DNA from 2 places in the Micromonospora sp. CA-240977 genome. Region 2 is predicted to be linked to the other one. Evidence: riboswitches for the same ligand, from Rfam matches in the RefSeq annotation. Region 2 holds a riboswitch; the other holds the start of a gene.
The links. A riboswitch is a leader RNA that binds a small molecule or an ion and turns the genes downstream of it on or off. The one in region 2 is predicted to bind S-adenosylmethionine.
Positions count from the first base shown of each region.

Region 1: linked by a shared signal. The riboswitch ahead of ACQPWW_RS06245 (N-acetyltransferase family protein) and the one ahead of thrC (threonine synthase) in region 2 are both predicted to bind S-adenosylmethionine.

Region 1 is NZ_CP192055.1:1,302,429-1,316,995, reverse strand. Features, by position in the region: gene ACQPWW_RS06260 (nicotinate phosphoribosyltransferase) at 1-44, shown strand, start outside; gene ACQPWW_RS06255 (isochorismatase family protein) at 93-686, shown strand; gene ACQPWW_RS06250 (MFS transporter) at 715-1,962, shown strand; SAM riboswitch class IV at 2,034-2,149, shown strand; gene ACQPWW_RS06245 (N-acetyltransferase family protein) at 2,162-2,770, shown strand; gene ctaD (aa3-type cytochrome oxidase subunit I) at 2,902-4,659, opposite strand; gene ACQPWW_RS06235 (FAD-dependent monooxygenase) at 4,790-5,896, opposite strand; gene ACQPWW_RS06230 (GH12 family glycosyl hydrolase domain-containing protein) at 6,197-7,324, shown strand; gene ACQPWW_RS06225 (hypothetical protein) at 7,421-7,924, opposite strand; gene ACQPWW_RS06220 (N-acetylmuramoyl-L-alanine amidase) at 8,343-9,305, opposite strand; gene ACQPWW_RS06215 (hypothetical protein) at 9,305-9,457, opposite strand; gene ACQPWW_RS06210 (aldo/keto reductase) at 9,584-10,372, opposite strand; gene ACQPWW_RS06205 (threonine synthase) at 10,622-11,812, shown strand; gene ACQPWW_RS06200 (glycoside hydrolase family 15 protein) at 11,832-13,631, opposite strand; gene ACQPWW_RS06195 (cupin domain-containing protein) at 13,680-14,072, opposite strand; gene ACQPWW_RS06190 (sulfotransferase domain-containing protein) at 14,310-14,567, opposite strand, start outside.
Region 2 is NZ_CP192055.1:7,022,245-7,036,811, reverse strand. Features, by position in the region: gene ACQPWW_RS32030 (alpha/beta fold hydrolase) at 1-1,364, shown strand, start outside; gene ACQPWW_RS32025 (ABC transporter permease) at 1,364-2,230, shown strand; gene ACQPWW_RS32020 (DUF4232 domain-containing protein) at 2,240-2,929, opposite strand; gene ACQPWW_RS32015 (DoxX family protein) at 3,444-3,899, shown strand; gene ACQPWW_RS32010 (ArsR/SmtB family transcription factor) at 3,961-4,263, opposite strand; gene ACQPWW_RS32005 (DMT family transporter) at 4,355-5,323, shown strand; SAM riboswitch class I at 5,391-5,526, shown strand; gene thrC (threonine synthase) at 5,537-6,823, shown strand; gene ACQPWW_RS31995 (GNAT family N-acetyltransferase) at 7,149-8,168, shown strand; gene ACQPWW_RS31990 (hypothetical protein) at 8,178-10,370, opposite strand; gene paaN (phenylacetic acid degradation protein PaaN) at 10,549-12,222, shown strand; gene ACQPWW_RS31980 (N-acetyltransferase family protein) at 12,395-12,925, opposite strand; gene ACQPWW_RS31975 (cold-shock protein) at 13,240-13,443, shown strand; gene ACQPWW_RS31970 (hypothetical protein) at 13,539-14,567, shown strand, end outside.

The DNA of each region.
Region 1 (14,567 bases), 1.8 Mb from region 2:
CCGGTGACCCGGCGGTGCCGGTCTCCGTTGTACCCGCCGACTGATCTCGTCGAGCATCCCGCCACAGACAGACAGTGAGGAGAGGGACTCCAATGGCCAACGCTCTGATCATCGTCGACGTGCAGAACGACTTCTGCGAGGGTGGCTCGCTGGCCGTCGAGGGCGGCGCGGGGGTGGCCGCCGGCATCTCCCGGCTGCTCGCCGCCGAGCCGGACCGCTGGTCGCACGTGGTCGCCACCAAGGACTACCACGTCGACCCCGGTGCGCACTTCGGCGATCCGCCGGATTTCGTGGAGTCCTGGCCGAGGCACTGCGTGGTCGGCACCAGCGGGCCGGAGTTCCATCCCGAGCTGGACACCGGTCGAGTGGAGGCGATCTTCCACAAGGGCGAGCACGCGGCGGCGTACTCCGGGTTCGAGGGGCATGCCGACGACGGCGAGTGCCTGGCCGACTGGCTGCGCCGGCACGACGTGGACCGGGTGGACGTGGTCGGCATCGCCACCGACCACTGCGTGCGGGCTACCGCGCTGGACGCCGCCCGGGAGGGTTTCGCCACCACCGTGCTGCTGGAGTTGACCGCGGCGGTGGCCCCGGCGACCACCGACGTGGCACTGCGTTCCATGGACGGCGCCGGGGTGACCCTGCACGGGGAGCCTGTGATCAGGGCCGCACAAGACGGTAATTGATTGGCCATCGGGCCGTCGCCAGTCGAAGATGGCGCCGGAGGTACGGACCCACGTGAACATGAAGCCTTACCGGCAGGCGCTCGCGCTGCCCGGCCTGCGGTCGCTGCTGGTGGTCGCCGTCCTCGCCCGCATCCCGCTCACCGCGACCGGGGTGACACTGACCTTCCACGTGGTGTTCGACCTTGATCGCGGTTACGGGGCCGCTGGCCTGGTGGGTGCGGCGGTGACCGTGGGCGCGGCGATCGGCGGGCCGATCCTCGGTCGGCTGGTGGACCGGCGTGGTCTGCGTCCGGTCCTGGTGCTCACCGGCATCGCGGAGGCGATCTTCTGGTCCACCGCGCCGTCGCTGCCGTACCCCCTGCTGTTGCCGGCCGCGTTCGTGGCCGGCTCACTGGCCCTGCCGATCTTCTCCGTGGTCCGTCAGTCGATCGCCGCGCTGGTCCCGGAGGACCAGCGCCGCCCGGCGTACGCGTTGGACTCCATGTCGGTGGAGCTGTCGTTCATGATCGGCCCGGCGTTGGCCGTCGCTCTGGTCACCGCGATCTCCGCGCAGACCACCATGTACCTGGTCGGCGGCGGCATCGTGGCCGCCGGAATCGCCCTGTGGCTGGTCAACCCGCCGATCCGCGAGGCCACCGGAGAGCCCAGCGGCCCAGCCCAGCGGGTGCCTCGCCGGGAGTGGCTGACTCCCCGGCTGCTCGCCGTACTGGCACTCAGCACCGCCGCGACCCTGGTGCTCGGCGGCACCGACGTGGCGGTCGTCGCCGTGCTGCGGGCCAGCGGCGAGGTCGGCTGGACCGGCGCGGTGCTGGCGATCTGGGCGGTCGCCTCGCTGGCCGGCGGGTTCGCCTACGGGGCTGTGCACCGTTCGTTCTCCCCACTGGCGTTGACCGCCGCACTCGCCCTGTGCACCATCCCGGTCGGGCTGGGCGGCGCGCACTGGTGGCTGCTGTGCCTGGCGCTGATCCCGGCCGGTGCGCTCTGCGCGCCGACCATCGCGGCCGGCTCCGACGCGGTCAGCCGCCTGGCCCCGGCCCAGGTACGCGGCGAGGCGATGGGGCTGCACGGGTCGGCGGTCACCGTGGGCATCGCGATCGGTGCGCCGCTCGCCGGTGCGGTGATCGACGCCAGCTCGCCGATCTGGGGCTTCGTGGTCACCGGGGCACTCGGTGCGCTGGTGACCCTTGTGGTGCTCCCGATCGAGCTGCGCCGTCGCCGCGCCGCCGCGACCACCCCACCGCCCGTCGAGGCGGACCTCACCCCCGCCACCCGCTGACGGCCAGCCGGGCGGACCCAGAGCCCGCCAGCCGGCTGGTTCGGCCAGCCGGTGCTACGGTCGCCTGCACAGGTCATGAGTGTCAGCGCGAAGCCCCGGCTTGCTGGCCGGCAACCCTCCGTTCGCGGGCGGGGTGCTCCGGGTGAGGACCAGGCTCGGTACGAGTGGTGTCGAGCAAGCCGCGAACCAGGAGGTCAGTGTGTCGGCTGCCACTTCTTCGGACCAGGGTGGCGCGCTGAGACTGTGCCTCGCCGACGTTGACGTCGCCGGGCAGATCGCGCTGCTGCACGCCGACAGTTGGCGCCGGCACTACCGCGGCGCCTACGCCGACTCGTTCCTCGATGGTGATGTCGTCGCTGACCGTCGCGCGGTCTGGACCGCGCGCTTGGCCACCCCCACCCGGAGCCACACGGTGGTGGCCGAGGACGACGACCGGCTTGTCGGCTTCATCCACGTCGTGTTCGATCAGGACCCGCGTTGGGGCAGCCTCGTCGACAACCTGCACGTCGCTCACGACCGCCAGCGGAACGGCGTCGGCACCGCGCTCCTGGCACACGCCGCCCGGGCCGTCGTCGAGCACGCGAGGGCCGGCGGAATGTACCTGTGGGTGCTGGAGCAGAACACTGCCGCACAGCGGTTCTACCGCGCCTGCGAAGCTCGCCACGTCGAGACGGCGCGGGTGTCGCCGCCGGGCGGAGACCCGTCCCGGCTCAACGGCAGTCCGCGCAGGTTCCGGATGGCCTGGCCGGACGCCACCGTCGCAGGCAATCTCGACACCGAACTCGGACGTCGACCCCAGCCGCGCTGAGCAGCCCGCGGGTCAGCGGTCGCGGCGGTGCGGCGGGCCGCCCGGCCGGGGCGAACGTGGTCGGACATGGCGACGGGCGCCGCTCCCGGTGGTCCCGGTGGCGGCGCCCGTCGTACAGCTGGGCTTGAGCGTCAGTGCCGATCGATGTCGCTTGCGGTGTCCTCGCGGTAGCTGGCGCCGCCGTCCGACTCGCTGGTGAGCGGCTTCGAGCCACCCTCCGGCGGGCCGGCCAGGGTCTGGCCGGCGGCCAGCTCCGGGAACTTCGCGTCGAACGCCGGCCGCTCGGAGCGGATGCGGGGCATCCGGTCGAAGTTGCGCAGCGGCGGCGGGCTGCTGGTCGCCCACTCCAGCGAGTTGCCGTGACCCCAGGGGTCGTTCACCTCGACCACCGGGCCGGTCTTGTACGACTTCCAGCAGTTGTAGATGAACGGCAACGTGGAGATACCGGTGATGAACGCGCCGATCGTGGAGATCGTGTTCAGCGTGGTGAAGCCGTCGCCGGGCAGATAGTCGGCGTAGCGGCGGGGCATGCCCTCGTTGCCGAGCCAGTGCTGCACCAGGAACGTGGTGTGGAAACCGATCATGGTGAGCCAGAAGTGCACCTTGCCCAGGCGCTCGTCGAGCATCCGGCCGAACATCTTCGGGAACCAGAAGTAGATGCCGGCGAAGACCGCGAACACGATCGTGCCGAAGAGCACGTAGTGGAAGTGCGCCACCACGAAGTACGAGTCCGACACGTGGAAGTCGATCGGCGGGCTGGCCAGCAGCACGCCGGTGAGACCACCGAAGAGGAACGTGACGAGGAAGCCGATCGCCCAGAGCATTGGCGTCTCGAAGCTGACCTGACCCCGCCACATGGTGCCGATCCAGTTGAAGAACTTCATACCGGTCGGCACGGCGATCAGGTAGCTCAGGAAGCTGAAGAACGGCAGCAGCACCTGGCCGGTGGCGAACATGTGGTGCGCCCAGACGCTCATGGAGAGCGCGGCGATCGCGACGGTCGCGGCGACCAGACCCTTGTAGCCGAAGATCGGCTTGCGGGAGAAGACCGGGATGACCTCGCTGATGATGCCGAAGAACGGCAGCGCGACGATGTAGACCTCGGGGTGTCCGAAGAACCAGAAGAGGTGCTGCCAGAGCATCGGCCCGCCGGTTGCGGGGTCGTACACGTGGGCGCCGAGGATGCGGTCCGCGGCGAGCGCGAAGAGCGCGGCGGCCAGCAGCGGGAAGACCAGGATCACCAGGAGGCTGGTGACCAGGATGTTCCACGTGAAGATCGGCATCCGGAACATGGTCATGCCGGGCGCACGCAGGGTGAGCACCGTAGTGATCATGTTCACCGCGCCGAGGATGGTGCCCAGACCGGAGATGGCCAGACCCATGATCCACATGTTGGCGCCGACGCCGGGCGAGTGCTCGACGCTGCTCAGCGGCGCGTACGCGAACCAGCCGAAGTCAGCGGCGCCACCCGGGGTGAGGAACCCGGCGGTCGCGATCGTGCCGCCGAACAGGTACAGCCAGTAGGCGAAGCTGTTCAGGCGGGGGAAGGAGACGTCGGGCGCGCCGATCTGGATCGGCACGATGTAGTTCGCGAAGGCGAACACGATCGGCGTCGCGAAGAACAGCAACATGATCGTGCCGTGCATCGTGAAGAGCTGGTTGTACTGCTCGGGCGACAGGAACTGCAGCCCGGGTCGGGCCAGCTCAGCACGCATGATCAGGGCCATCAGGCCACCGATCATGAAGAACGCGAACGCGGTGACCATGTACATGATCCCGATTTGCTTCGCGTCCGTGGTTCGCAGCAGCCGCGCGATGGCCGACCCCTTGACCGGCTCCCGGACCGGCCAGGGCCGGGTCACGACCGGCTTGGGTGCGACGGTGGTCACGAGTGGCCTCCGGTTCTCGGTTGTCCCGCTCGGCACACGCTGTTTATCGGCGGGCCGTCATCCGCAAGGAGGATAGTCCCCGGCAGGTCGCAGCGCCGCGTGGGGTGGCGTGACACGATCTACAACGGGCCTACAGCGGGCCGAGCAGTAGCCGGTAGTGCTCCCCGAAGATCCGGCCGCCGCGCCCGCGCAGCAGCGGGTCGCGCAGCGCCGGCGGCACGTCCCTGGTCCGGTTGCGGTCCCGGGTCCGGTCCCGCACCCATCGGGTACGCGGACGACGACGACTCTCGTACGCCACCAGGGCCGCTTCCACACTGCCGGCGGCGCGCAACGACTCCGCGAGCACCACCGCGTCTTCCAGTGCCATCGCCGCGCCCTGGGACAGCGTGGGGGCGGTGGCGTGCGCGGCGTCCCCGACCAGGAGCACCCGTCCCCGGTACCAGCGGCCCAACTCCACCTCGTCGGTGATCCCGACGTGCACCCCGTCGAGTGCCGCAAGCACCTCCGGCACCGGGCCCCGGTAGTCGGCGAAGAGGTCGCGCAGCCGGCCCAGTGGGTCGGCGGGCGCCTCCGTGCCGGCCTCGTCGGCGTAGAGGTGCAGCCGCCCGGCGCCCATCGGCACCATCAGGAAGCCGGAGCGCTGGCCGAGCAGTGCGGTCCACTCGGTGACGGGCGGGCCGTCCCGCAGCACGGCCCGGTAGACCACCTGACCGACCGGGCGGGGCGGCCCGCCGAGCGCGGCCAGCGCGCGGACCGAGGAGCGTGGCCCGTCGGCGCCGATGACCAGGTCGTACTCGGTGGTGGTGCCATCGGTGAAGGTGACCCCGACCGCCCCCGGCAGCAGCTCCAGGGTGCGGACCTCGGCGCCGTGCCGGACGGCGCCGCCGGCACCGCTGAGCAGCACCCGGTGCAGGTCGGACCGGAGCAGCGCCCGGCATTCGCCGACGCCGGCCCAGAGGGCGTCGAGGTCGACCTCGCAGAGTCGCGCGCCGGTGGCGTCGAAGAACCGCTGCCGGTGGATGACCTGCCCGAGGGGGCGGACCGGGTGGTGCAGATCGAGCCGGTGCAGCGCGCGGGCGGCGTTGCCCGGCAGGTAGAGGCCGGCTTCGGTGGACTCCCCCGTTGGCAGTTTGTCAGTGACGTCGGGCCGGAAGCCCGCGAGGCGCAGCGCCCGGGCCACGGCCAGGCCGGCGATGCCCGCGCCGACGACGAGGATGCGCAGGGGGGAGCCACCCATTGTGGTGTACGCCTCCGGAGGGGGAGCGGAACGCGTTGGAGGCAACACGCTACTCGGAGCGATCGGCGCACGCCAGGCCCGATCGGCCGCCCGGAGCCACTCGTCGGCGTGCCCGTGGCGCTTGGCTGGTCGCCTGCCGACAGCCGTCCGGTGGGTGGGCGGTAATCCGCACGATTCATCACTTTGGCACGTACGGTTGCGCGACAGTTTCAGGCATGTAAATGTGTCGTTGAGCGTGGGAGCGCTCCCGTACCACCCCACCACATGCGGCGCCCGGCATGCGCCGAGTCAAGGAGCGTCATGAAACGTCAACTTCGGGCCCTGGCCGCGACCGGCGTGCTGCTCGCCGGCTCGCTGGTAGCGGTGGCCTTCGGCGGCAACGCTTCCGCCGACACCCTGATCTGCGAACAGTACGGCTCGACGGTGATCCAGGGCCGGTACGTGGTGCAGAACAACCGCTGGGGCACCACCGCCCAGCAGTGCATCAACGCCACAAGCAACGGCTTCGAGATCACCACCCTGAACGGCAGCAGCCCCACGAACGGCGCACCGACGGCGTACCCCTCGGTGTTCTTCGGTTGTCACTACACCAACTGCTCCCCCGGCACGAACCTGCCGATGCAGGTGAGTCAGATCAGCAGCGCCACCAGCAGCATCTCCTACCGGTACGTCAGTGGGGCGACCTACAACGCCTCGTACGACATCTGGCTGGACCCGTCGCCCAAGCGGGACGGGGTCAACCAGATGGAGATCATGATCTGGCTCAACCGGCAGGGCTCGATCCAGCCCATCGGCTCGGTCGTCGGCTCGACGAACCTGGCCGGCCGGACGTGGCAGGTGTGGCAGGGCAGCAACGGCTCCAACAACGTCATCTCGTACGTCGCGCCGTCGGCGATCTCCAGCCTGAACTTCAGCGTGCTGGACTTCATCAACGACGTCCGCAACCGGGGCGCGATCAACAACTCCTGGTACCTGACCAGCATCCAGGCCGGCTTCGAGCCCTGGCAGGGTGGCGTCGGTCTCGCGGTGACCTCGTTCTCGGCCAACGTCAACGGCGGCGGCACGCCGCCCACCAACCCGTCGACCCCGACGCCCCCGCCGTCGGGCGGCGCCGGATGCGCGGTGAAGTACACCGCCAGCTCGTGGAACAACGGCTTCACGGCCGACGTGCAGATCACCAACACCGGGTCCAGCGCGATCAACGGCTGGACGCTGACCTACAGCCTGCCCGGCGGGCAGCAGGTCACCAACGCCTGGAACGCCACGGTGAGCCAGAGCGGGTCGGCGGTGACCGCCCGGAACGTGAGCCACAACGGGTCGATCGCGCCCGGCGGTACGGCCAGCTTCGGGTACCAGGGGACGCTGAGCGGGTCGTACTCGTCCCCGACCAGCTTCTCGCTCAACGGCGCGACCTGCTCGCGCGCCTGAGCAGTATCCCTACCGACAGAGAGGGGCGTGATCATCTGGTCACGCCCCTCGCATTGTGCCCGCCACCCGCGCTCTTCTCGACGCGCCGACCCTGCGTCACCGACCTTCTTCAGCCACCGCTCTCCCGTAGCCCAGGGTTTCACGCAAGAGTGCCAGAATCGTGGCGCAGAAGGCGTCCTCGATCGGAGCGGCATGGGTGACCAGCGTAAGTGCAGTCGCCTCCGGCAGAGCCAGTTCGACTTCGGTCCATCCTGACAGCGGACCATCGTCCAGGCCACCCTCGCCGGCGACGTCCACCTTCATCACCAAACTTCGGTGAATCTCGTAGAAGAGCGCCACTGGCCCGGAGCCGTCCGACATCGGGGCATATCCGTGCTCCTCCCAATGCTCGTCCATCACCCCGTCGCGAGCGAATGTCAGTTCGCCATGAGTTGGAAAGCGACTGGCATCGACGAAGGCGGTAGTCGTCGCCCCCTTGCCGTCATCAAATTCAATGAGGGCAGACGGCCACAGCCGCCGCATGCCACGGACGAACGCGGTCACGGCCGGCCGCGCGTCGAATGGCACCATAACGAGCGTGTCCACTCCAGTGATCTCCACGCGTCCTCCTCTTATCTGCCGACCCCGGCACGCGCCTCAGCCTGACACCGATCGAATCCCGGCCCTAATCGGCCACTGAGCGATATCTGAATTGTCGGATCAGCGGGTCCCTCACCTGCCGGGATACCCGGAACCGCCCGAGGCAGACCGCTACCATCCCGAACAGTGGAGTTCCCGGCCGCCGCTTCCCTGGAGGATCGGGAAAGAGCGTTACCCGGTCGGGGTGACCAGGCCTTTACCAGCATTGCCAGGGGCGGCTACCGCCCAACCTCGGCTTCTCGCCCGACGATTCCCTGTACCGGCTATCAGTCGGCCTCGTGATTCACTCGGGTTCCGTGAAGCCGGGGCATCATCGCGCCGGGGACACCCCGACTTCCGGGAGGTCGAGTCGATCAATCCGGGGCGCGGGCCGTCCGGGTCAGACCCGGGTGAGGCGGACGGCGTCGGCGATGACCAGGCCGGTGGCGTTGCTCCACCTGCTCACCGCCACCCGGTTGGCGTCCCCGGCGGGCAGCGTGAACGTGCCGAGGACCCGCCACTGCCCACCGGTCACCCGCTGGTCGACGTAGACGGTCCGGTTGCCGGTGCTGGTGGCGACGATGTACGGGGTGGCGCTGTTGTAGCCGCTGTTCGTCGGCCACCAGGCCTCGACCCGGTAGGCGCCGGCCGTCGGCACGTTGAACCGGTACCAGGCGGGATCGCTCGCCGCGACCGGGTCGGCGTACCGGTAGTCGGCGCCGTAGCGCTGACTGGAGAACGTCGAGACACCCCAGTTGGCGCTCGCGGTGAAGCGACCGGCGGTGGTGTTGTCCACGGTGGAGGACCAGGCCGTGCCGCCGGCCATCCTCGCCGCGACGTCCGCGCGCATGACGTTCAGGTCGATGAAGGACGGGTCGATCTTGCCGGTGGTGCTTGTCTCCCGGTGCCCGCGGGCGTAGCTGCTGTCCCGGCCGAGGCGGGTGAGCACGGCGGCGGTGGCGGCGAGCGACGCGTCGTACTGCGCGGCGGTCATCTCCTGGTTGACGCCGTTGTAGTCGATCTCCCACCCGATCATGAGGGTGTTGCCGTCCCCGGCCGGGATCGGCCCGCTGCCGCCGCTGACCCCGGCGTGGTTGCACCGGCCGGCGGAGATGACGTGGAAGACACCGTGGTAGTCGACGAGCGCCTGGCACAGCGGCCCGGGCAGGTCGGACCGGCCGTTGATGCAGATGCCGAGCGCCGGGTGCGGGTTGCTGGCGCTGGAGGTCGAGGCGGTGTGGTGCCAGAGCACCCCGATCGGGTCGAACGACCCCGGCCGCATCCGGTTGAGCCAGTCGCCCTCGACGACGACCTGGACCCCGGCGGCGCGCAGCACGTCCACCAGCCAGGGAATCGTCGCCATCAGGCGTCCTGGATCAGGTCGGCGAGGCACTCGACCTTCGGCGCGGCGCTCGCCGGGGCGGGTCGGGCGACGACGGTCAGCGCGGCGGCCACCAGGGCGGGGATGCCGAGCACCCCGCGGCGGCGTAGACGGATGGATGGTGATCGGGTCATGGCGATCCTCCAGCGACGGCGAGCACGAACGGATCGACGATCGTGATGACGGGCACGCTATACCGTCATGAGCGTCGATGTCGATAGCCTTCATCGCCGAGTCAGAGCCTGAAGGAAACCACCGGATCAGACCTCGCCGAGCGCGTCGATGTCGCGCATCTCCTCCGCCGTCAGCGCGAAGTGGAAGACGTCGAAGTTGGCGGTGATCCGCTCCGGGGTCACCGACTTCGGAATCGCCACGATCTCGTGGTCGATGTGCCACCGCAGCACCACCTGGGCCGGGGAGACCCCGTGTGCGGCAGCGATCCTGGTCAACACCGGATCGCTGAGGTCGCTGGTCTTGAACGGGCTGTAACCCTCCAGCACCACACCCCGGTCCCGGTGCTCGGCGTGCCGCTGCCGGTCGTACAGCGCCGGACTCCACTCGATCTGGTTGACCGCCGGGTTCTCCTCGGTCGACTGGATCAGCTCGTCGATCTGCCCGGTGCTGTAGTTGCTGACGCCCACCGCCCGAACCAGGTTCTCGTCCCGGGCCGCCAGCAGCTCCCGCCAGAGCGGGATGCTGTCCGACGGCGACGACGGCGGCCAGTGGATCAACCACAGGTCCACCTGGTCGACGCCGAGCGCCGTCAGGCTGGCCTCCAACGTCGCGCGCTCCTGGCCCACCCGGTTCGGCGGGAGCTTGGTGGTGATGAAGACGTCCTCCCGGCGCAGCCCGCTCTCCTGCACCGCCCGGCCGACCTCGCGCTCGTTGCCGTACACCGTGGCGGTGTCGACATGTCGGTAGCCGGTGTCGAGCGCGGCCAGCACCGCCTCGTAACCGGCCTGGCCGGTGGCCTGCCAGGTGCCGAAGCCGAGCAGGGGCATCCGGACATCCCCCGGAAGCAGGGCGGTGGGCTGGTCGGTGAGGTCCATGAGGTCCGTTGTACCCCGCCGAGCCCTCCGCCGCCGAGCGAACCGGACACTCCGGCATTCCGACGCGCCGGTCCGGCGGGCGTGAGCAGCGTCGACGTTCCGGACGCGCAACGCCGGGAGCTGCGCGATGGGCTGGCCTTGACCGGTGCGCACTGGCAGACTCCGCAGGGTTCCCGGGCGCGCGCGACGCGGCCCAGCGCACCGGGTGCGAGCGGAGGCATCGACGCGGTCCGAACGGCGAGGAGCGACGTGTACCTGACTCACCTGGACTGCCCGCGCTGCGGCAAGGAGCACTCCGCCGACGAGTTGCGCAACCTCTGCACGTGCGGCTCCCCGCTGCTGGCCCGCTACGACCTGCCGGCGGTGGCGAAGGCGGTCACCCCGGAACGGTTCGGACTGCGCCCGGCCGACCTGTGGCGCTACCGGGAGCTGCTGCCGGTCGGCGACCCACGGCACGTCACGACGCTCGGCGAGGGCTGGACGCCGCTGCTGCGCGCCCCGGCGTACGGCGCCGAGATCGGCATCGCGGACCTGATGGTCAAGGACGAGGGGTTGATCCCGACCGGCTCGTTCAAGGCGCGCGGCGCGGCGGTCGGGGTGAGCCGGGCCCGGGAGCTGGGCGTACGGCAGATCGCGATGCCCACAAACGGCAACGCCGGGTCGGCCTGGGCGACGTACGCCGCGCGGGCCGGGATGGGCGCGACGATCGTCATGCCGCTGGAGGCCCCGAGCATCTGCCGGCGCGAGTGCGTCGCCGCGGGAGCCGACCTGCGCCTTGTCGACGGGCTGATCGGCGACGCCGGCCGGCGGGTCGCCGAGCTGATCGGGGAGTCGAACGGGGCGATCTTCGACGCCGGCACGCTGCGCGAGCCCTACCGGCTCGAGGGCAAGAAGACGATGGGGTACGAGATCGTCGAGCAGCTCGGTTGGCAGGCCCCCGACGTGATCATCTACCCGACCGGCGGCGGTGTCGGGCTGATCGGCATCCACAAGGCACTGCACGAGCTGCGCGAGCTGGGCTGGGTCGGCGACAAGCTGCCCCGGCTGGTGGCGGTGCAGTCGACAGGCTGCGCACCGATCGTGCGGGCGTTCGCCGCAGGCGAGGACCGGGCGCAGCCGTGGGCGGACGCGCACACAGTGGCGTTCGGGATCACCGTGCCGGCGCCGCTGGGCGACGAGCTGATCCTGGCGGCGCTGCGGGAGTCCTCCGGCACCGCTGTCGCCGTCGACGACGCGGACCTCCTGGCCGACCTTCGGGACTTCGCCGGCCGGGAGGGGTTGCTGCTCTGCCCGGAGGGTGCGGCCTGCCTGACCGCGGCGCGACAACTGCGGGCCGGGGGGTGGATCCGGGCCGGTGAGCGGGTGGTGGTGCTCAACACCGGCGCCGGCCTGAAGTATCCGGACACTGTCGACGTGTTCGGCGTACCCGTGCTGCGCTGAGCCGGCCCGACGGGGCCGATCAGAAGCTGTTCGGCTCCGTCAACCGCCAGGCCGCGTTGATCAGGCCGATGTGCGAGAGCGCCTGCGGGGTGTTGCCGAGGTGCATCCCGGTGCTCAGGTCGATCTGCTCGCTGAACAGTCCCACGTCGTTGGCGTACCCGACGACCCGCTCGAACAGCGCCTCGGCCCGCTTCGGCTCACCCGCCATCACCAGGCACTCCACCAACCAGAACGAGCACAGCAGGAAGCCGGCCGGGTCGGTCGTCCACCGTCGCAGCAATCCACCCTCGGTGCCCAGCTCACGCTCGACCATCTCGATTGTGGAGCGCATCCGCGGATCGGTGGCCGGCAGGAAACGCGCCACCGGCATGGCGAGCACCGAGGCGTCCAGTTCCGCCGACCCGAACGCGCCGGTGAACGCCCCGATCCGGTCGTTCCACCCCTCCCGCAGCACGGTGTCGCGGATCTCGTCGCGCACTGCGGCCCAGCGGCGCGGGTCGGCCCGGTCACCGAGCCGGTCGGCGAGGCCCACCGCCCGGTCCAACGCCAGCCAGCAGGACACCTTGGACGAGACGTAGTGGCGCTCCTCGCCCCGGGTCTCCCAGATACCCCGGTCCGGCTGCCGCCACGTCGCGGCCACCTGCTCGGCCAACCCGAGCACCATCTCCCGCAGTTCGTCCTCGAACCTCGCGCCGAGGTAGTCGCGCAGCCGCCACACCGCCGACATCACCTCCCCGGGCACGTCGAGCTGCCGCTGCCGCCAGGCGTCGTTGCCGACCCGGACCGGCCTGCTGTCCCGGTAACCGCGCAGGTGGTTGCAGTGGTGCTCGGAGAGGTCGCGCTCACCCTCCAGGCCGAAGAGCACCGGCACGGGCTCGTCGCCGAACCGGCCGATCGAGCGGGTCGCCCAGGCGAACAGCCGGGACGTCTCGTCGGGACAGGCCGCCACCCAGAGCGCCCGCATCGTCAACGAGAAGTCCCGCAGCCAGGAGTAGCGGTAGTCGTAGTTCCGGTCGCCGCCGATCTGCTCCGGTAGCGAACTGGTGAGCGCCGCGGCGACCGCGCCACTGCGCGCGTACGTGAGGCCGGTCAGGACTGTCGCGCTGTGCCGGACGAGCGCGGGGTACCGGCCCGAGTACGTGTGCGTCTCCCGGAACGCCTGCCACGCCCGCGTCGTCTCGGCGAGGGCGGCCAACGGCTCGATCCGGGCCGGCGGTGTGCCGTACGTCTCACCGAACGCCACGTCCATGCCGATCAGCTGACCGGCGGAGATCTCGAACTCGTGGGTCACCCGGTCGACGTCCGCCCGCAGGCGCAGCCCGTCGGCGCGCAACACCAGCACCACGGGGCCCGCGCCGGCCAGCACGCCGCCGTCCGGCTGCTCGTGCAGGTACGGCGTGAGCAACCCGTACTCCGGTCGGGGCACGAAGTCCAGCGCCATCCGTACCCGCCCGGACAGCCCCTGCACCACGCGGATCAGCACGGCTGGCGAGTTCTTGCCCAGCTCGTGCGCGCGGGCCCCGACCTCGGCGGCGAGGGCGTCGGTGACCGCCACGCTGCCCTGTGGCGTGTGATGGACCGTCCGCAGCACCAACGAGTCCGGGAGATAGGCCCGTTCCGACCGGTGCCCCCGGCCGCCGAAGCCGACCGGCGCCAGCCGGAAGTGCCCGGCGCCCGGGTCGAGCAGCCGCCCGAACACCGACGCCCCGTCGAACCGGGCAGGGCACCACCAGTCGATCGAGCCGTCCTTGCCGACCAGGGCACCCGATCGGGAGTCCGAGAGGAATCCGTAGTCGGAGATCGCCGGCTGCTGCTCCACCCGCCGCGGGTACCCGCATCGGCCCAGATCAGACCGCTGCCCAACGCCTCAATCGGTCGGCGGCTCGTCCTTGCCCGCCGCCTCGGCCGCGTCGGCCTCCTCCTTGGTGCGGTGGACGGCCTTGTCGGCGTGCTCCGCCGGGCCGTACACCGTGTACAGCACCAGCGGGTTGGGGCCGGTGTTGACGAAGTTGTGCTTGGTCCCGGCCGGCACGACCACCAGGTCGCCGGAGACGACCTTCCGCTTCGAGCCGGCAACCCGGGCCTCGCCGACGCCACTGACGAAGGTCAGGATCTGGTCGACGTCCTCGTGCACCTCTTCGCCGATCTCCCCACCCTCGGGGATGGTCATGATGACCAACTGGCTGTGCTCACCGGTCCACAGCACCCGTCGGAAATCCGGACTCTGCTCGGCGATGGTCGCGATCGTGAAATGCTCCATGACCACGCTCTTACCCCGTTCGTCGGCGCACCACGCCGGGAATCACAGATGGTGGAACTCCCCCTGGTTGGCAGGTTTGGATCCGGGCGGACCGGGGATCGACAAAGCGGACCGGCACGAACGGCCGGTCGAGCCAGGTCCCCGCTGTCGTACCGCCGAACGGCTGCGGTGGTGGGAGACGGCCAGAGCGCGGCGACGTTCCGACACTGTCGGTGCGGCGCCGCGCGCTCGTCTGCGCTACCGGTGCAGCCAGTCGAGCAGGTCGGGCGGGGCCAGCGCCTCGGTACGCTTCCGGTAGCGGGCCCGCGTGGTCGAGTCCAGCAGGTCGCGGCCCTGGCCCGAGCCGCCCTGGCGGAAGAACGCCCGCCGGTCTCGCAGCACGCCGAGCCGGTCCGGGGCGAGCTGGTCCGCGCGCGCCCGCATCTGCCCGAAGGTGGCCGCCTCGACCAGCTCGGGCCAGCGTTCGGGCGGGACCGTGATGCCCCACCGTTCGGC
Region 2 (14,567 bases):
CCGCCTCGCCGACCGGTACGGCGGTGCTCTTCGTCAAGCTCTACGACGTCGACAAGGACGGCGCGGCGACCCTGCCGAACGGGCTGGTCGCCCCGATCCGGCTCACCGGCCTGCCGCAGCAGGTGCAGGACGCCACCCCGGTAACCGTGACGCTGCCCGGGATCGTCCGCCGGGTGGAGGCCGGGCACCGGCTACGCCTCGTCGTGGCCACCTCCGACCAGGCGTACACCACGCCGGCCGAGCCGACCGTCTACACGGTGGCGGCGGACGGCGCGGTCACCCTGCCCACTGTCGACGGCGAGCCGATCCCCACCGCCGCGACGCTCTGGCGCTGGGTGCTCGCCGGCCTGCTCGCCGCCATCGCGATCGGCCTCGTCGTGGTCGTCGCCGTGCTGCGCCGCCGGCATCGCCGCCAGGACCGGTCGGTGCATCCGGAGTACGCGGAGACGCCGCTGGCCGTGCGCGAGCTGCGCAAGGAGTACGCGGACGGCTTCGTGGCGGTGTCGAACGTGGACTTCGAGGTGCACCCCGGTCAGGTGGTGGGTCTGCTCGGGCCCAACGGCGCCGGCAAGACGACCACCCTGCGGGTGCTGATGGGGTTGACCCAGCCGACCGCCGGGGAGATCTACGTCTTCGGTCGCCGGCTGGTGCCCGGCTCGCCGGTGCTGTCCCGGATCGGCGCGCTGGTCGAGGGACCCGGCTTCCTGCCGCACATGTCCGGGCTGGAGAACCTGAAGGCGTACTGGCGGGCCACCGGCCGGCCGTGGGAGGACGCCCAGTTCGACGCGGCCCTGGAGATCGCCGGCCTGGGCGACTCCGTGCACCGGAAGATCAAGAACTACAGCCACGGTATGCGGCAGCGTCTCGCCATCGCCCAGGCCATGCTCGGCCTGCCCGAGCTGCTGGTGCTTGACGAGCCGACCGACGGGCTCGACCCGCCGCAGATCGCCGAGATGCGCCGGGTGCTCCAGCGGTACGCCACGGACGGCCGGGCGGTGCTGGTCTCCAGCCACCTGTTGGCCGAGGTGGAGCAGACGTGCACCCACGCGGTGGTGGTGAACAAGGGCCGGATCGTGGCGTCCGGGCCGGTGGAGGAGATCGTGGGCGAGTCGCCGAGCGTGCTCTTCGACGTCAGTGACCCGGTGGCGGCGCGGGCGGTGCTGGACCGGCTGCACGGGGTGCGGGTGCTGCCCGAGAGCGACGGCCAGTTGGTGGTCGACACGAACGGCACGGCCCGCAGCGAGGTGGTGGCCGAGCTGGTACGCGCCGGCATCGGGGTGGACCGGGTGGTGCCGCGGCGCCGCCTGGAGGACGCGTTCCTCGCCCTGGTGGGCGACAACTCTCGGGGAAGCGGTGACCGGTGATGGCTGTTGTCGACGCGGGCGAGGCCCGGGGCTACCGGCCGTCGGCCACCATGCCGTTCGCGGCGGAGTTCCGTCGGCAGGCGTCCCGGCGGCGGACCCAGCTGGCGCTCGGGTTCATGGTGCTGCTGCCGTTGATCATCCTGATCGCGTTCCAGTTCAACTCCGGTGGCGACGACGACAACGGCAACAACGAGTTCGCCAGTCTGGTGGACCTGGCCACCTCCGGCGGCCTCAACTTCACCCTCTTCTCGATCTTCGTGTCGGCGTCGTTCCTGCTCGTGGTGGTCGTCGCGCTGTTCTGCGGCGACACGGTGGCCAGTGAGGCGAGCTGGGGCAGTCTGCGCTACCTGCTGGCGATCCCGGTGCCCCGGGCCCGGTTGTTGACGGTGAAGCTGGTGGTCGCGCTCGCGTACTCGGGACTGGCTCTCGTGTTGTTGGCTGGCACTGCCCTGCTGGCCGGCACCCTGCGCTACGGCTGGTCGCCGCTGCGCAGCACTGTCGCCGCCGAACTGGAGCCGGGCGAGGGGCTGCTCCGGCTGCTGGCGGTGCTCGGCTACCTGGCGGTCGTCCTGCTGGTGGTGGCCGGCCTGGCGTTCCTGCTGTCGGTGACCACGGACGCCGCGCTGGGCGCGGTGGGTGGTGCGGTTCTGCTCTGGATCCTGTCCAGCATCCTGGACCAGATCACCGCCCTGGGCGCGGTACGCGACTTCCTGCCCACCCACTTCAGCACCGCCTGGCTGGGGCTGCTCTCGACCCCGGTGCAGACCGACGACGTGGTACGCGGCTGCATCTCGGCGATCAGCTACGCGACGCTGTTCTGGGGGTTGGCGTTCTGGCGCTTCACCCGCAAGGACATCACGTCGTAGCGGCGGGGCTCACAGCCGGCTGTCGGGCGGGCTCACCGACGACGGCACCGCGCTCGGCATCGGCGGCGGGGCCGGCCGGGTCGGCGCCGGCGCGGACGACTCGGTCTTCTTCCAGGCGCTGACGCCGATCCGGCCGGTGTTGCCCAGGTCGATCGGCCCGTCCGGGTCCACCTCTTCGCCCGGCTGCCCGGCCGCGGGCGCCACCCTCAGGTACTCGCCGTTGGTGGCCACCACTGTCGAATCGGTGACCAGGTTGCGCCAGAGCACCACGGCCGTGGCCCGTTCGTTCGGGGCGAGGGTGACCTTCCGGGGCGGTTGGTCGAAGCCCGTGGTGATCTCCTTGCCGCCGTTGACCACGCGCAGCATGATCGGCTCGTGCTGCTCGTCGAACACGTGCAGCACCGGGTAACCGTTGAGCTGGTAGGGGCGGTCACCGCAGTTGACAAGCTCCAGGCCGAGGGCGCGTAGGCCCATCGCGGCGTCCCCGCCGGTCGAGCGGATCCGGACGCCGGAGGCCGGGCAGTCGGCCAGCGGGTCGGTGCTCGTGGAGCTCGTGGACGGACTCGGCGCGGTGGGCGGCCGGCTCGGAGGGTCCCCGCCCTGGCCCCGATGGTCGCCGGTGGTGCAGCCGCCGAGCGCGAGAGCCATCGCGACCGCCGCGCTGATACGCCGCCGTGCTGCCGTGTCGCCGGAGACCATTCGACGATCCTCGCCCACGTGGGTGAGCCGCCGCCGCCCGGCCCCGACTGTCTCCCACGCGCCCTGTCGAGCTGCCCCATTTCTGGGGCAGTGTCAGTGTCATCGCCCCCGCCGGATCCCGAGTCACCCGCTCGCCTGCGGGCACTGCCCCTGGAGCGCCTTCGGAGCTGAATCGTCTGCGACATCGCTGGATGGATCACCAATGCCGGCCGGCGTGCCTCGGGCAGGCGATCAAGGGGGTGCGTGCCTGGGTCTGCCCCGTGTGCGGGGCAGCTCGACAGGGCCGTACCCACACTATGGGAGCGCGCCCACGGCGGTTGGCGCGGCTCGGATCTCGTCGTATTCGCAGCTCAGGCGCCACGGCGGCGCACCTGCGGCGCTGCGGGCGCTCGACGCGGGGCTGTGGACACCGGTACATTCCGACCGGGGACTTTCCCACCAGCAAGGAATTTATAAACTTCGATAGTTTCATGCCTCACATTGAAGAGATCAGATTCCTTCGATGGAGGTACCGATGAACGTTCCTCGGCTCGGCGGGCCGACCCTGTCCCTGTTCCGCATCGTGATCGGCCTGCTGTTCACGATGCATGGCCTGACCTCGGTCTTCGGGTTGTTCGGCGGCAACCCCATGACGGGTACGGCGATACCCCCCGGCACCTGGCCGGGCTGGTGGGCCGCGCTGATTCAACTGGTCTGCGGCGGCCTGGTGCTGGCCGGGCTCTTCACCCGACCCGCCGCTCTTCTTGCATCCGGCTCGATGGCGTACGCCTACTTCGTCGTGCACCAGCCGGATGATCTGCTGCCACTGCACAACGGCGGTGAGCTGTCGGCGCTCTTCTGCTGGTCGTTCCTGCTGGTCGCGGCCCTCGGCCCGGGTTCCTGGGCGCTCGACACGCTGCTCTCCCGTCGCCGCGACGTTCGGTCCGCGCCCGCGGCGCCGATGGCCGAGCGCAGTTCGATGGTCGTCTGACCGCACCCGTGCCGCGCGTTCGCCGGGGCCTCGATGAGGCGGCTCCGGCGAACGCGCCCGGTCAGGCCGTGCGCGTGCCGAGGACCGCGTCCAGGAGGCCGGGGTAGCGGCTGTCCAGCTCGTCGCGGCGCAGCCGGACCAGGCGGCTGGTGCCGGCGGCCCGGGTGCGGGTCAGGCCGGCCTCGCGCAGCACCTTGAGGTGGTGGCTGCGGGTCGCCTTGGAGACGCCGAAGTCGAAACTGCCGCAGGTCGCCTCGCCACCCTCGACCAGCGCTCGCACGATCTGCAGTCGTACGTCGTCGGCGAGTGCGGCCAGCACGGTGGTGACCGGTACGTCGCTCAGGTCGGGTTCGTGCGGCTCCATGTGACCAGTGTAACCCTTGTTCGACAACTTTCGAACAACACCCTAGGGTCGGTGTCGTTGGTTCGACGATACTCGAACATTGGAGCTGACGATGCGACCCCGTGCCGCCGCCTACCCGCTGCTCGCCGCGCTCGGTTGGGGCGTGATGTTCCCGGTCCTGGCCAGTGCGCTGTCCCGGGTCGACCCGCTCAACCTGACCACCGCCCGCTACCTCCTGGCCAGCGTCATCCTGGTCGCCATCCTGCTGCTCCGCGAAGGTTCCGGCGCGCTGCGGCACGGCGGCCGGACGGGCGAGATCGTGCTGCTGGGCGTTGTCGGCTTCGCCGGCTTCAACGTGCTCACCAACCTGGCGCTCGAACACGCCGCCCCGCAGCAGATCGCCCTCTTCGTGGCCACCACCCCGCTGATCACCCAGTTGGTCCGCTGGGCCCGTGACGGCGTACGGCCGAAGCCGCTCCTGCTGGCCCTTTCCCTGGTGGCGCTCCTCGGAGTCGGCCTGGTGATCACCCGCGGGAGCCTGGCCGGGCTCGGCCAGTTCGGTCTCGGTGGGCTGATGATGATCGGCGCGGTGCTCGGCTGGGGCATCTACACGCACGGCGCCAGCCGGTTCGGCGACTGGTCACCGCTGCGCTTCACGACCCTGACCGCGGTCGCCGGCACGGCGGCCATGCTGGCCGCGAGCATCGGCGCGGACGCCGTCGGCTGGCAGCACGCGCCGGCCGCCGCCGACCTCGCGGCGGTCACCCCACAACTGGCGTACGCCGTGGTCGTCGGCGCGGTGATCGCGGTGCTGGCCTGGAACACCGGGGTGCAGCGGCTCGGTGCCGCAAACGCCGCGCTGTTCATGAACCTGGTCCCGGTCACCACCTTCGCGGTGCAGATCGCCCGCGGCTACCGCCCGGAGCCCATCGAGCTGGTCGGGGCCGCCATCACGATCGGCGCGCTGGTCGCCGCGAACCTCGCCACCAGGGCGCGGACCCGGCCGTCGTCGCCGTCGCAGCCGACCGCGGTCACGGATCAGATCGCGGTGGTCGACCCTGTCGCGGTGAACGCCCGCTGACCCACCCACTGGGATCCGCGGTGGAGGCGGCGGACTTAGTTGCCTAGACTCGACGGCACAACTGCATACCTCATCCAGAGGGGCTGAGGGATACGGCCCGACGACGCCCCGGCAACCACCCCGCGCGCTCACCGCTGAGCGACCCGCGGGGCAGGTGCCAATTCCGTCCCCGCCGCACCGTGCGATGTGGGGAAAGATGAGAGGACTCTCGACATGACGTCGACGCTCGCCGCCTCCGGCATCGACACCTCCGCCAGCCCCGCCCGCGCCCTGGTCTGTCGTGCCTGCTCAGCCCGCTACCCGCTCGTCGCCCAGCACGCCTGCTACGAGTGTTTCGGCCCGCTGGAGGTCGACTACGACACCGCCGCCCTGGCCACCGTCACCCGCGAGCAGATCGAGGCCGGCCCGGAGAACATCTGGCGCTACGCCGCACTGCTGCCCGCCGGTCAGGACCCGGCCAGTCGGGTCACCCTCGACCCGGGGCTGACCCCGCTGGTGGCGGCCCCGCACCTCGCCGCCGAGCTGGGCATCACCGCGCCGCTGTGGGTCAAGGACGACAGCGCCAACCCGACCCACTCGTTCAAGGACCGGGTCGTCTCGGTGGCGCTCACCGCCGCGAAGGCGCTCGGCTTCACCCGGTTCGCCTGCGCGTCGACAGGCAACCTGGCCAACTCGGTGGCCGCGCACGCCGCCCGCACCGGGGCGCCCTCGGTGGTCTTCATCCCCAGTGACCTGGAGCAGGGCAAGGTCATCACCACCGCCGTGTACGGCGGGGAGTTGGTCGCCATCGACGGCTCGTACGACGATGTCAACCGGCTCTGTGGCGAGCTGGTGGAGACCGACGAATTCGAGGACACCGCTTTCGTCAACGTGAACGTCCGGCCGTACTACGCGGAGGGCTCCAAGACCCTCGGCTACGAGGTGGCCGAGCAACTCGGCTGGCGCATCCCGGCGCAGGTGGTCATCCCGATGGCCAGCGGCGAGCTGCTCACCAAGATTGACAAGGCGTTCTCCGAGCTGGTGGAGATCGGCCTGGTCGAGGCGCCGGCCGGCGGTTGGAAGGTCTTCGGCGCCCAGTCCGCCGGCTGCAACCCGATCGCCGTCGCGCTGCACTCCGACAGCGACACCATCATCCCGGTCAAGCCCACCGGCATCGCCAAGTCGCTCAACATCGGCGACCCGGCCGCCGGCCTCTACGCCCTGGAGGCGGTCCGCCGCACCGGCGGCTGGATGGAGTACGCAGACGACGACGAGATCCGCGCCGGCATCCGCGATCTGGCCCGCACCACCGGTGTGTTCGCGGAAACCGCAGGCGGGGTGACAGTGGCGGTGCTCCGCAAGCTTGTCGAATCCGGTCGGCTCGACCCGACCGCGGAGACCGTCGTGTTCAACACCGGCGAAGGTCTGAAGACCGTCGACGCGGTGGCCGGTCAGGTCGGACCGACCCACCACATCAAGCCCTCGCTGCGCGCCGCCCGCGACGCCGGTCTCCTCGGCTGACCCACCCCGCCCGTTTGGTCCACTCGCGTTCCTGAAGACTGCGGTGTCCGGCCGGCCCGGTCACCCCGTTCTCAGGGAACCCGAGTGGATCAGCTGGGTAACTGGGGTTTCGCTGTGAGTATGGAAAACCCGCCGCTGCGGACTTGACGGCAGGAACCGGACGGCGCAAGATGCTCCGTGCGGGAGGGCATTTCGCCGAAGACTTTTGAAGTTCTTGCGACCCAACGCCGGAGGCGTTGTGCGAGTGTCCCTCCCGACCACGTTCGATCGGGCCAGCGAATAATTCGCTGGCCCGATCGCTTTCCCGGGGCGCACGCTCCTCGGCATGAGCATCACGATCGCGACGTTCGACGCAGCCGACCGAGCCGCCGTCGACGAGGCGTACCTGATCGGCGCGGCGGCCAACGACGCCGACCTGCCGGATTTTCCGCCCTTCTGTCGGCGGCGCTTCGACGCGTGGTTGCACACGCCGATGCCCGGCACCGAGTCGCTCTGGGCGCTGGCCCGGCTCGACGGCGTGCCGGCCGGCTACCTCCAGCTGGACCTGCCGTACCTCGACAACACCGACAACGCCACCGTCGGGTTGACTGTGCATCCCGAGCTGCGGCGGCGGGGCGTCGGCCGGGCGCTGCACGAGCACGCGGTGCGCCTGCTGCGCGAGCACGGCCGCAAGCGGGTGATCGGAATGGCCGTCTCCGCCCTGCCCGACGGGCCAGCCCGAAGCGGGGCGGGCGACGCGTTCGCCGCCGCCACCGGCGCCCAACCGGCCCTCGTCGAGGTGCGTCGTCGCCTCGAGGTCGACGCGATCGACCGGATCGCGCTGCGGGCGGCGCTGGCCGAGGCCCGGCCGCGAGCCGAGGGCTACCGGTCGGTTTCCTGGCAGGGTGCCACCCCACAGGAGTACGTGGCGGACATCGCCTACCTGGACGGCCGGTTGATGACTGACGCGCCAATGGGCGACGTGCAGTGGGACCCGGAGCAGGTGGACGCCGAGCGTGTCCGTGGCAACGAGCGGGCGTTGGAGGCCCGGGGCCGGCGGTGCTACCACCTCGGAATGCGCCACGAGGCGTCCGGTCGACTGGTCGCCTGGACCATGCTGGACGTGGGCGCCTCCGCCGACTGGCACGCGTTCCAGCAGATCACCATCGTCGACCCGGATCACCGAGGGCACCGGCTCGGTCTCATCGCCAAGGCCGAGAACCTGCACCACCTGCTCACCCACGAGCCGGCGATCCGCGTGATCGACACCTTCAACGCGGCAAGCAACAGCTACATGGTGGCGATCAACGAGCAGCTCGGCTTCCGCCCGATGGACTCCTGGACCGACTGGCAACTCACCCTCTGACCCCGCCGGTCACTCGTTCGGCCGTTCCCAGCGCTCGACCAGCTCGCGGATCGCGGCCTGGAAGTCGTCGTCCGGCGTGAACCGATGACCCTGCACCGGAGGGGGCACGGTGTCGGTCGGTGGGATGAGCAGCCCCTTCGGATCCCGTACCCGACGGTCGACCCGGGCGGCCGGGTCGTCGGGTCCGTCGACGAGCGGGACGAACACCGGTCCGCCCACCGCGTCGGTGTACCGCCACAGGTTGATCCACCGCCAGGCCAACCGGCTGCCGACCTCGCGCAACATCTCGTCGCTGACGTACGCCGGGAAGATCCGCCGGTACCGGTTTCCGAGCGGGGCGCCGTAGGTGAGCAGGGCCACCCGCCGGCGGCAGTGGTCGGGGAGTTGGAGGACCGTCGCCGCCGCGAGCACGCTGCCGTGACTCTGCCCGGACAGCACCACCCCGTTCCCGTTGGCGGTGAGCTGACCGACCCGGCGGGCCAGCTCCGGGACCGCCCGCTCGACGTAGCACGGCGGGGCGAGCGGGTGTGCGGCACGCGGCCAGAAGGTTGCCAGCTCCCAGAGCACCCCGACCAGCCGGATCGCGCCGGATCGGTAGGCGACAAGTCCCATCGCCGCGAGGACCATGGCGAACAGCCCGATCAGCAGGGCGCCCAGGTCGGTAACGAAGATCACCGGACGGGCCAGCGGCTCGCCGCCGAGTCGCAGAGCGAGCGCACCCGGGCCGGGACCGATCACCGAGAGCCCGGCCGCCGCCAGGGTGAGCAGTGCCAACACCACGTACACGGCGGCCAGCAGTGGCCCCAGCCGATCCGTCAGCACGGCACGCGCGATCGCGTCGCGGACGGCCCGGACCCGTTCGGGGGCCGCCCGGGAGGCTTCCGGGTAGTCCCGCCGGACCAGTTCCTCGGCCTCCCGACGCCGACGATTCCGGCCGAACCGAAGTATGAGCACTGCCGTCACGAGCACCAGGAGCGTGGCGAGGGAGAAGCCGAGGGTGGCCCAGCGGAAGGCGATCGGCGGCGACAGCGGTGGCGCACCAGGCGGCAGCGGCCTTGCCGGCGTCGGGCTGGAACCACGGTCCAGATACTCGGCGAGCCCGTAGGTAAGGCCCGCGTCGTAGGCGACGCCCAGCCCGATCGCGACGGTTGTCAGCAATGGCGCGCCTAGCCCGGCCAGCAGGAAGAGGGGCCGGGGCAGGGCGCGGCGCTGCACCACGACCACCAGGCCCAGCATCGCGAGCAGCGCCACCTGCCCGGCGAACAGTCCAGCGGCCAGCACCCCGTACCCGGGCAATATCCCCTCGGCCTGCCAGGGCGGCCGGGGCAGCAACGCGTACCCCAGGGTCAGGGCGGTGAGCGCGACGGCCACCCAGCGGATCGCCCGCGAACTCCGCTGGTCCTGCTCTCCACGCCGCTCGATCGCCGGCCGGCAGAGCAGCACCGCCGCGCCGGCGAGCAGCGCCACATCCGCGGCCAGCAGCAGCCAGCCGGGCACTGTGGCGTCGTGCGGCGCCAGAGCCAGCAGCAGGGACAGGTCGAGAGTGCCCAGCGCCACCGCGACGTGCACCGAGCGCAGTCGACGCAGCAGCGTGCGGGCGTCCCAGAAGGCGGGCGCGTCGAGCCGGTCCGCACCCACCCCGGGCGGGTGGTTGCCGTCCTCGGGGAGCTGCCAGGTCCGGGCACCGAGTCGCCAGATCAGGACGATCGCGATGATCGGCGGTACGGCCAGCAGCGCGAGCCGCTGCCCCGGCGGCACGCCGCCCAGCCAGGAGATCTCCCGCCGCCCCTCCAGGCACCTCGGGTAGGCAGCGCACTGCCACGCGATCAGGTCGAGGGACACCCCGACGGTGGAGAGCACGTACATCGCGGTCATCGTCGCGGCCAGCAGCCGGCACAGCGCCCGACCGGCATGGCCACCGCGACCGCTGACCGGCAGCATCCAGACCGCGATGTTGCTGAGCATGAACGGCAGGAGCAGGACCAGGGAGAACGTTCGAGTGGCGGTGCCGCCGGTCAACCGGCTCCAGCGGTACGCCTCAAGCGTCACCCCGTCGCGATCCGCGGGGGTACCGAAGCCGGGCCGCGGCCGGTAGAAGCCGGCGTTGTCGTCCCCCGCGACCCGCGCGACGATCGGTCGGTCGAGGATCGACTCGGGCCCCTTGTCGGCGACCCCGTGCACCCGGATCTCGGTGACCCTCACCCGTCGCCCTCCCGTGGCCGGCTGTCCTGGCCGGAGGCAGCGGTTACCCGCTGCCGACCCGGGCAATCCCGGTGCCGTCGGTCATCGGCGCTACTGCTCGCGGACCGGACTCAGGCATGAGCCGCTGTCGGGCATTCGCGCTACTGCTCGCGGACCGGACTCAGGCATGATGGCGGGCATGACGGAGACCCCGCATCCCCTGTACGACAGGCACGCCGACACCCTCAACCGTGCGCTGACCGCGATCACGGAGCGGGGCTACTGGTCCGCCTATCCCGAATCCCCCAGCCCCCGGGTGTACGGCGAGACGGCCGCCGCCGACGGTAAGGCCGCCTTCGAGGCGTACCTCGGTGGTGATTTCCCGCTCGACCAGCCGGGCGCCGGTGCGCGGGTCGCCACCGAGGCGAGCCCGTTCGGGGTGGAGTTGGCGGTGCGTTACCCGCATGCCGGCCCCGGCGAGCTGATCGACGCCGCCTCCGCCGCGCTGCCGGCCTGGCGCGACGCCGGCCCGCAGGTCCGCGTGGGGGTCTGCCTGGAGATTCTCGACCGGCTGCACAAGCACATCTTCGAGCTGGCCAACGCGGTGCAGTTCACCAGCGGGCAGGCGTTCGTGATGGCCTTCCAGGCCGGCGGCGCGCACGCGCTGGACCGGGCGCTGGAGGCGCTGGCGTACGCGTACGCCGAGATGACCCGGCACCCGGGCACGGCCGGCTGGGAGAAGTCCGCCGGTAAGGGCGACCCGCTGCGGATGACAAAGACGTTCCACGTGGTGCCGCGTGGGGTGGCGCTGGTGATCGGCTGCAACACCTTCCCGACCTGGAACTCCTACCCGGGGCTGTTCGCCTCGCTGGTCACCGGCAACCCGGTGCTCGTCAAGCCGCACCCGCGCGCGGTGCTGCCGCTGGCCATCACCGTGAAGTACGCCCGGGAGGTGCTGGCCGAGGCCGGGTTCGACAGCAACCTGATCATGTTGGCGGCCGAGGCCCCCGGTGAGAAGCTCGCCAGCGACCTGGCCCTGCACCGCGCCGTGAAGATCGTCGACTTCACCGGCTCCACCGAGTACGGCGACTGGCTGGAGACGCACGCCCGGCAGGCGTCGGTCTACACCGAGAAGGCCGGTCTGAACACCGTCGTCATCGACTCCACCGACGACTTCGCCGGCATGTGCCGCAACCTCGGCTTCACGCTGACCCTGTACAGCGGTCAGATGTGCACCACCTCGCAGAACATTCTCATCCCGGCCGGTGGCATCGAGACCGACCAGGGGCACAAGAGCTTCGACGAGGTGGCCGGCGGGATCGCGGCCGCGGTCGGCAAGCTCACCGCCGACCCGGCCCGGGGCGTGGAGCTGACCGGCGCCATCGTCAACGACGGGGTGCTGGAACGGCTGGCCGAGGTCACCAAGGTCGGCGAGCCGGTGCTGGAGTCACGGGCCGTGACCCACCCGTCGTACGCCGACGCGGTGGTGCGTACCCCGACGATCGTGAAGCTGACCGCGGACGACGCGGAGACGTACGGCCGGGAGTGGTTCGGGCCGATCTCGTTCGCCATCGCCACCGACTCCACGGCGCACAGCCTGGAGTTGCTGCGCCGCACGGTCGGCGAGAAGGGCGCGCTGACCGCGGGGGTCTACTCGACCGACGAGGCGGTGCTGGACGCCACCGAGGCGGTGGCGGTCGAGGTCGGGGTGCACCTGTCCTGCAACCTCACCGGCGGGGTCTTCGTGAACCAGTCGGCGGCGTTCTCGGACTTCCACGGCAGTGGCGCCAACGCCGCGGCCAACGCCGCGCTCACCGACGGAGCGTACGTGGCCAACCGCTTCCGGATCGTGCAGTCTCGGCGTCACGTCTGATCTGTGGTTGCGGTTGGGGGTTTCCGGGGCAGCCCGACCCGCTCCGGGCGGTCAGGCTTGATCCCTGCGCGGGTCGGGCTGCCCCGGAAACCCTGACGTGGGCGCGGTTGTCGCTGACGCATCCGGGGCTTGGGGCAGCTTGGGGGTTCTGCCTTGGGATTTGTTCTTGGATTTAGGCGGTTCTGCGCATCTGCAGCTCGGTGAGGGCCGGGATGGTGGGGTGGGGGACGCGTACGCCGGTGTCGGTGAAGCCCAGCCGCTGGTAGGCCCGGTAGGCGCGGTCGTTGCCGACCACCACCTCCAGCAGCAGCTCCGGTCGGCCGCAGGCGCGTGACCACGCGGCCACTCCGTCGATCAGCTCACCGAGCAGCCCGCGCCCCCGCCAGGTCGGCGTGACGTAGACGGCGTAGATCACGGTGAGCCCGGGTTCGTTCGGGGAGACAGTGCCACCGGCGTGTCCGACGAGCCGGCCGCCCGGGTCGGCGATGAACTGCGCGTTACCGGGGCCGGCCGAGGTGTACGCGACCCGGGCGGCGAACTCGGTGTGCGGCCGGGCCGCCGCGTCCGCCAGGGTCTCCAGGAAGGCCAACGGCGCGTCGGCGAGCATCTCCAGGCGCAGTGCCCGCATCCGGGCGGCGTCCTCCGGCCGGACCCGGCGGATCTCCGCCGGCCGCAGGGCGGTCGCGCCCGTATCGGTGGTCATGTCCGCATGCCTACCACAGGGCCGGTTGCCGTCCCCGGCCGTGTGCGGACCGGGCGGCCCGGCGGCCGGGAGTCGCACCGCGCAATCGCCGACATGGATCCGGCGTATCGAAAACCCGACCGACTGACGCCGTCGGACCGGCCCCGGAATACGCCCGATTTGTGGCCGTGCGCGGCGCTCACTCCTCGTGTAGCGTGCGATTTCGGTCACCTTTCTCAATGGTCGCCATCGATCGCTGAGGTGGTGGTCGGTGGGCGTCCGGCCGTGCCGTGCGCCAGGTCAGGCAACACCGCGCAGAGTGAGGGAAGTGCACCGTGGCACAGGGCACCGTGAAGTGGTTCAACTCCGAAAAGGGCTACGGCTTCATCGCCGTCGACGGCGGTCAGGACGTTTTTGTCCACTTCTCCGCGATCGAGATGGACGGTTACAAGGCGCTGGACGACGGCCAGCGGGTGGAGTTCGAGATCGCCCAGGGTCAGAAGGGCCCGCAGGCCGAGCACGTACGCGTCATCGCCTGACCTTTCCTCCTTGATCGGCCCCGCGCGTCGGGGCTGCGACGCGGGCGCACAACCGGGAAGATCGTGGCCGTTCCAGCCGATGCTGAGGAGCGTTCATGACTGACCAGCCGCCCGCGCCCACCCCACCCTCTGGGCCGGGGGAGCCGGGTCCGTCCGATCCGACAGTGCCGTACGGCAGTTCCGGCGCGGCCGGGGACACGCCATCCGACGTGAGGCCGCGCGTACCTCCGGTCGGCCCGCCGCCCGGCTGGGATCCGGCGCAGGGGGGCTGGGATCCGGCACACGGCGGCTGGGATCCGCCGACGCAGGGTTGGGCGTTGCCGCCCACCGGCGGCTACCCGCCCGGGTCGGGTCCCTACGGCGCGCAACCGTGGTATCCGGGGGCGCCGGTCGGCTGGTACCCGCCGGGCTACGGGTTCGACCCGAACGATCCCCTTGTCACTCCGCCCGGCGCCGGTCTGGCCGGCTGGTTCAACAGGTGTGCCGGCGCGCTGCGCCGGGGCTGGCGGCAGTTGGTGCCCATCATGTTGCTCACCCAGGCGTTGCCGGCGGCAGTGCTCTCGGTGATCTCCCTGGGCATCGACCCGTCGGCCGAGTGGGACGTCCAGTCCGGGGCGGATTCCGCTCCCGCGCTGCCGGACAACTTCGCCGTCGATCTGGTGGGCCTCTTCGTGGTCCTGATCGGCGGCAGTCTGTTGGTCGGGCTGGTGCAGGCCGTCGGGTGGGCCGCCGGCAGTTGGGTGATCACGCAGCAGGCGTCCGGTCAGCCGGGCAGCCTGGACTCCGCGCTGCGCTACGGCTTCCGGCGGGCCCTGGGGCTGTGGGGCTGGACCCTGCTGATCGGCGTGATCGCCGGCATCGGCTTCTGCTGCTGCGTGCTGCCGGGCATCTACCTGTCGTTCGCGCTGAGCATGGCCGGCCCGGTCTATCTCTTCGAACGCCGTAACCCGATCGGCCGGTCGTTCCGGATGTTCCACGACCGGCTCGGCCTACTGCTCGGTCGGGTGGCCCTGGTGGCCCTGGCGATCATCGTCGTCAGCGTGATCTCCGCCGCCCTGGAGGGGGCGGGCACCGGCGTCTTCGGCCAGGATCCCCTCGCGTCGCCGGGCACGGCGGCCGGGGCG